2 regions of the Vibrio harveyi genome follow, and region 2 is predicted to be linked to the other one. Evidence: riboswitches for the same ligand, from Rfam matches in the RefSeq annotation. Region 2 holds a riboswitch; the other holds the start of a gene.
The links. A riboswitch is a leader RNA that binds a small molecule or an ion and turns the genes downstream of it on or off. The one in region 2 is predicted to bind thiamine pyrophosphate.
Positions count from the first base shown of each region.

Region 1: it holds a riboswitch for thiamine pyrophosphate, as region 2 does, so the genes downstream of both, thiC (phosphomethylpyrimidine synthase ThiC) here and thiD (bifunctional hydroxymethylpyrimidine kinase/phosphomethylpyrimidine kinase) in region 2, are expected to answer to the same signal.

Region 1 is NZ_CP125875.1:3,140,347-3,143,765, forward strand. It holds gene QMY49_RS14860 (multicopper oxidase family protein) at 10-1,392, shown strand; gene crcB (fluoride efflux transporter CrcB) at 1,516-1,899, shown strand; TPP riboswitch at 1,961-2,059, shown strand; gene thiC (phosphomethylpyrimidine synthase ThiC) at 2,223-3,419, shown strand, end outside.
Region 2 is NZ_CP125876.1:393,444-396,862, forward strand. It holds gene QMY49_RS18305 (TldD/PmbA family protein) at 1-1,257, opposite strand, end outside; TPP riboswitch at 1,738-1,848, shown strand; gene thiD (bifunctional hydroxymethylpyrimidine kinase/phosphomethylpyrimidine kinase) at 1,958-2,830, shown strand; gene QMY49_RS18315 (ABC transporter ATP-binding protein) at 2,820-3,419, shown strand, end outside.

The DNA.
Region 1 (3,419 bases), on a different replicon from region 2:
ACTAAATACATGGATATATCTCGTCGACGCTTTCTTCAATCTTCCTTAGCGATCTCTGCGCTTACCGTTCTGCCTGCATGTTCTCTATCTAAGAGCACTAACAAACAAGGTCAGCATATATACGATATCACTGCAGAGCCTTCTACTGCTGAATTGGTACCAGGGTTTACCACGGATGTACTTGCGTTTAATGGCTCGATTCCAGCGCCTACGATTCGTTGTCGTCAAGGCGAGAAAGTTATTATTCGGTTTACTAACAAGCTTTCTGAGCCGACTACAATCCACTGGCATGGCTTGCGAATCCCTATTGAAATGGATGGTGTCCCTTTCTTGAGCCAGCCGCCTATTATGCCGGGTGAAACATTCGTTTATGAATTTACACCACCAGATGCGGGCACATTTTGGTATCACCCACACATGAATAGCGTTAAGCAACTTGGGATGGGCTTAGTTGGGCTAATCATCGTTGAAGAGGCGGAGCCTGTTCAGTTTGATGAAGAGCATGAAGTCGTCCTCAAGCATTGGCATTTAGACAAACAAGGACAGTGGAAGAACCTTATGGTACCTCGCTTAAGCGCTCGTATGGGAACCCCCGGAGAGTGGAGTAGCGTTAATGGTGTTCATGAGCCTGTTTATATGCTGAAGCAGAATGCTACCACGCGATTAAGAATTGCTAATGTCGATAACACCATTACTTACCCGATCGCTATAGTAGGCGCAGAGGCTTGGGTTATTGCTATAGATGGTAATCCTGTTAAAACGCCTTATAAGCTCACTCAGCACAAAATTGGTCCAGGAATGAGGTTAGATGTTGGATTGATTGCTCCGAAGGCTGGAGAACGTGTTTATGTGCGTCAAATGAAAGGACGTTTCCCATTTTCTTTGTGTGAGTTTGATATTGTTGAGTCTGACCTGCCGGGTAATCAGAAACTGCCTTTATTGCCTCTCAACCCTGTGCCAGATCTTGATTTGGAAAATGCGGAACAAATTGATTATGTGTTTGAATGGGAGGGGGCGGTCACTCCTGCCGATAAATCGGGCAAAGCGATACCTAAGTTTTGGTTAATGAATAAACGAGCTTGGGAGGGAATGAGTAAAGATAATATTCCAGCACCGCTTTCAACATTGGAGCTCGGAAAAACTTATATTTTCAACCTTAAGAACGTCACCCAATATCATCATCCTATTCACCTTCATGGGCACACGTTTACTGTTCTTGAGTTAGATGGCAAAAAACTCGATGAACCGTTTCATACCGATACGGTCTTACTTGGAAAAAATGGCAGTGCGAAAGCGGCATTTGTTGCAGATAACCCAGGGCGTTGGATGTACCATTGTCATGTGATCGAACACATGAAGACGGGGTTGATGGGTTATATTGAAGTAAAGTGACTCCTGTAACTTTTTAAATCTTGATAAGTTTTAAGCGCTATACTTTGCTGAATTCTAAGATTGTATAATCACTATTACCGTAAATTTGATTACAATGTCGCCATTAACTTTTCTGGGGGAATTATGGGACAACTATCCGTTTTGGGTTTTATTGCATTGGGTGGTGCATTTGGTGCATGTTCTCGGTACTTAATTTCTGAACTTTGTGTGATGCTACTCGGTCGTGGCTTTCCGTACGGTACCTTAACCGTGAACGTCGTTGGCTCATTTATTATGGGTCTACTGATTGCTGCGTTTGAAACGGAGTTGATGGTCACTGACCCATGGCGTCAAATCATCGGTCTTGGCTTTTTGGGCGCATTAACTACATTCTCTACTTTCTCGATGGATAACGTGTTGCTTATGCAGCAGGGCGCTTTCTTTAAGATGGGATTGAACGTACTACTGAATGTCGTGTTAAGCATTTCAGCTGCGTGGATTGGTTTCCAATTATTGATGCGTAGCTAGCAAAAATACTCAAATCTTAATCAGGTCGGCTTGGTTTAACCAAGCCGTTTTTATATACTGATTTTACTTGTCGGAGTGCCATAAGGCTGAGACCGTTAATTCGGGATCCGTTGAACCTGATCAGATTAGAATCTGCGAAGGGAACAAGAGAAGATATCTACACCAGTTCTACCTGGTCGACCTATCAAATAGTCGAATGTTGTTATAGACGAAGAGCACTCGCTCAACTTGTCTTTAATTCGATTCCTCTTGTCGCATCTATCCGCCAAGCATTTTTATCCCAATACTTTTTATCTAAGCATAACAAAGCAAGGAAAAATGCTATGTCGAGTCGCAAGCAAGCGAGACTGGAAGCAAAACAGTTCATTGATACACTCTCGGTACAACCGTACCCAAATTCAAGCAAAGTCTACGTAGAAGGTTCACGTCCCGATATTCGTGTGCCAATGCGTGAAATATCACTCGCTGATAGCCTTATTGGAGGCACAAAAGAGGCGCCTATTTTCGAGCCTAATGAGCCAGTCCGCGTTTACGATACCTCGGGTGTATACACAGATCCAGAACACACCATAGACCTCTACAACGGCTTACCTAAGCTGAGAGAAGGATGGATTGAAGAGCGTGCCGATACTGAACTACTTGATGAAGTAAGCTCGGTATACACCAAAGAGCGCTTAGAAGATGAAACGTTAGACGATCTTCGTTACGGTAATCTACCACGTATTCGACGTGCCAAAGATGGGCTGTGTGTGACTCAGTTACACTATGCTCGCAAAGGCATTATTACCCCAGAAATGGAGTACATCGCCCTACGTGAAAATATGGGACGTGCTCAATACCGCGATGAAGTGCTGAATCAACAACATCCGGGTCAAAGCTTCGGAGCGAATCTTCCAAAAGACATTACCGCCGAGTTTGTGCGTAAAGAAGTCGCCGAAGGTCGCGCGATTATCCCTTCTAATATCAACCACCCAGAATCCGAACCAATGATCATTGGACGTAACTTTTTGGTCAAAGTGAATGCCAATATCGGTAACTCATCGGTCACTTCTTCGATTGAGGAAGAAGTAGAGAAGTTAGTATGGGCAACGCGCTGGGGTGGCGATACCGTTATGGATCTCTCTACTGGACGTAATATTCACGAAACTCGCGAGTGGATTCTGCGTAATAGTCCGGTTCCGATCGGTACTGTACCTATGTACCAAGCGCTTGAGAAAGTGAATGGTGTGGCGGAAAACCTTAACTGGGAAGTGATGCGCGATACTCTGATTGAGCAAGCAGAGCAGGGCGTTGACTACTTCACTATTCATGCCGGTTTACTACTTCGCTATGTGCCAATGACAGCAAAACGCGTTACTGGCATCGTTTCTCGTGGTGGTTCTATCATCGCGAAATGGTGTTTAGCGCATCACCAAGAAAGCTTCTTATATACCCACTTCCGAGAGATCTGTGAAATCTGTGCTAAGTACGATGTCGCACTATCTCTCGGTGATGGTCTGCGTCCTGGTTCGGTTGCAGAT
Region 2 (3,419 bases):
TTCTTTCAGCACTTTTGGACCCGTGCTGATCAGCGTTGCAGTTTTCAGAGGTTTGGTGATTTTACCATTTTCAATGAGGTAAGCTTCACGAACGGCAAAGTTGAACTCTCCCGTACCCGGTTGAACCGAGCCGCCGCCCATCTTCTTCGCATAGATACCACGCTCGATGCCTGTCAGCATGTCATCAAGTGAATGCTCGCCTTCTTCGATAAAGGTGTTACGCATACGCGAGGTTGGTGCGAACTTGTAGTTTTGACGACGACCAGACCCCGTAGGTTCGTAACCTGTCTTCATGCCCCCCATTTTATCGACCATGAAGCTGGTAAGCTTACCGTCTTTGATCAATTGAGTGCGCTGAGTCTTCATGCCTTCATCATCAACATGAATCGAGCCCCATTCGTTAGTCATGGTGCCATCATCGACTGCATTCACTGCGGTGTGAGCAACCATTTCGCCCATCTTGTCGTGGAATACTGAAGCTTTCTTCGCAACCGAAGTGGTTTCTAGCAAGTGGCCACAAGCTTCATGGAAAATTACTCCGCCAAAACCGTTACCAATCACTACTGGCATTTCACCCGATGGGCACGCATCCGCGCCAAGTTTGACCAACGCTTGCTGCGCGATAGTTTGACCTAGCTCTTTGGCATCAAGCTGTTCACTGAATTCCCAACCAGCAAGAGCGCCAGGACCTTCCATACCAGAAGACTGCTCATTACCTTTTTGAGCGACAGTATTACCAGCAACTCGTATGTAGTGACGGGTATCGTCAACGTGTAGACCTTCTGAGTTGAAGATAGACACTTGTTGTTCACGCTGAAGCACACTGCCAATGAACTGGCTGATATGTTCACTCTCAGCACGAGCAGCTTGGTCAACTTGCAATAGGAAAGCGATTTTAGAATCTAGGTTAGCGTCTTTGCCAAGTGGCATACGACAACCATGTTGAATTGGGTAGCGGTTCAGATTGAGAGAACCTGCTGACACGATTTGCTCACGCTTGTCTTTTGCTGCAAGCAGTGAGGTTACGCGTTTAAGCTCGACTTCATCGGTGCTGTTGGTGTAACCGTAAAGCACTTTATGACCGAAGAAGAGACGAATACCGATACCAAAATCGATACCCGAGTTCACCTTATCCACCTCACCAGATGCGATCTGGACAGTGTTGGTTTGATGGTGTTCAACGAATAGCTCAGCGAAATCAGCCCCTAAAAAGAGGGCATGATCGATCACCGCTTTCGCTGTTACAGAATTAAGCATGAAATCTCCTTGCTCGTTGATCGTCCTAGCCTTCCCCACCTTTGAGTTAGACTTTGTGTATAACAGTCACAACCTAAATTGGATGACTCAAAAGCATATTGGCAACGCGTTAAATATTAACACTTTTTTAACCTTGTTTTATGCTAATCCTTGCTAAACCAAAGAACGAATCGTTACGTATTATGTCGACATCTCACTATTAGATAGTGTCTTGAACTGCCAGTTTCAATGCAGCACGTTATTTACACTAAATTCTGCCACCACATTGCTGTTGGATTCACAAAATAATAAGGGTTCCAGCTAGGCAACAAGCGAAAGAGTCCCATGAGCATAGTTAGCCTATGTGATTGGGCGAGTGAGCGCAGTTAACAACGCTGGGGCTCTAATTACGAAGAGAATCCAGTTCTCATATTTAAATGATGACTCTCTCTAGCCATAAAAAACACGTGCACCGTAACTGAGTGAACTGCTATTATCTTGACGAAATAGTCGGGGGGCCCATGCAGTGAATGCATCGGCTGAGATCGAAATTCGAGACCCGTTGAACCTGATTCAGTTAGCACTGACGTAGGGAACTATCATCACTTTGCCACTAGCTTGCCTTGAGTCTCGACCAGTGCAGCTAGCCCAATGGATCCGATCACCGATCTTCCCTTGCTTGGCCAAGTCAGTTCCTGTACGTCTTGTAATAGGAGCGACCATGGCGCAGCAGTCAAGCCAAGAAAAACCATCAACACAGCCACAAGCAGCAACTTCAACAGACACACCGATTGTGTTAACGATTGCAGGTTCTGATAGCGGTGGCGGCGCAGGCATTCAAGCCGACATAAAAGCCATGTCCGCAACCGGCAGTTTTGCTTGCTCGGTAATCACGGCGATTACTTCGCAAAATACCCAAGGCGTTTCTGCGATTTTCCCAATCCCTCTCGACCATGTAGAGAGCCAACTTGATGCGGTATTTACCGACCTCAACATCGTTGCAGTTAAAGTGGGCATGCTGGCCGATTCCAATATCATCAAAGTCGTTGCAGACAAAATTAAACAATACCAGCCAAAACACCTCGTGATTGACCCTGTTATGGTGGCCACCAGCGGCGATCTATTACTGGAACAGTCGGCAATCAGCACTTTAAAAGAAGAATTGATTCCGCTCGCAGACATCATTACCCCTAACCTACCTGAAGGTGCTGCATTGACAGGTAAACCAGTTCCTCAATCAGAATCTGAAATGAACGATATGATTGCTGACTTGCGCGCATTAGGGGCAAAAGCGGTGCTGTTAAAAGGCGGTCATCTGGAAAAAGACAAAAACAGCAACGATCTGCTGATCATGCAAGACAATGCCGAGTTAATTAGCGCTAAACGCTTTCCAACCAAAAACACCCATGGCACAGGCTGCACACTGTCTTCTGCTATCGCGTCTTACCTTGGTCAAGGCAACAACCTGCACAAAGCGGTGCACCTTGGTAAGCAGTACATCAGCCAAGCTATCGCACACGCTGACGAATTGGATGTCGGTAAAGGTCATGGTCCTGTGAACCATTTTTTTGCAGGTCACACGCATGTGCGCTAATGCACTCGGCATTCAGCTTACCGAAGCAAGTCTGCAATACAAAGACAGCCAAACACCAACATTAGCTGGGTTGGGTATGGCCATCCCTGCCAATCAATGGACGGTGTTACTTGGTCGCAGTGGTTGCGGAAAAACGACGATCCTTCGTTATCTAGCTGGGTTGTTAGACGACAAAGTCGAATGGCATGGTGAATTAACCACCACGGATGGCATCACCTTACACAAGCGTATTGCCTACATGGCGCAGCAAGACTTGTTGCTGCCGTGGTTAAATGTGTTAGACAACGTCTGCCTAAGTTCTCGATTTTCTCAAGACCAATCACCAGAGCAAAATAAACAACGAGCACTGACTTTACTAAGCCAAGTGGGACTCGCCGATTACGCGGATGCTAAGCCAGCTCAGCTCTCTGGGGGCATGAGACAGCGCGTTGCCCTTGCTCGCACTCTGATGCAAGACAAGCCTCTAGTCCTGATGGATGAACCTTTCTCTGCACTGGATGCGGTTACTCGCCATAAGTTGCAAACCTTGTCTGCCGAATTGCTGAAAGACAAGACGGTTGTTCTGATTACCCACGACCCACAAGAAGCG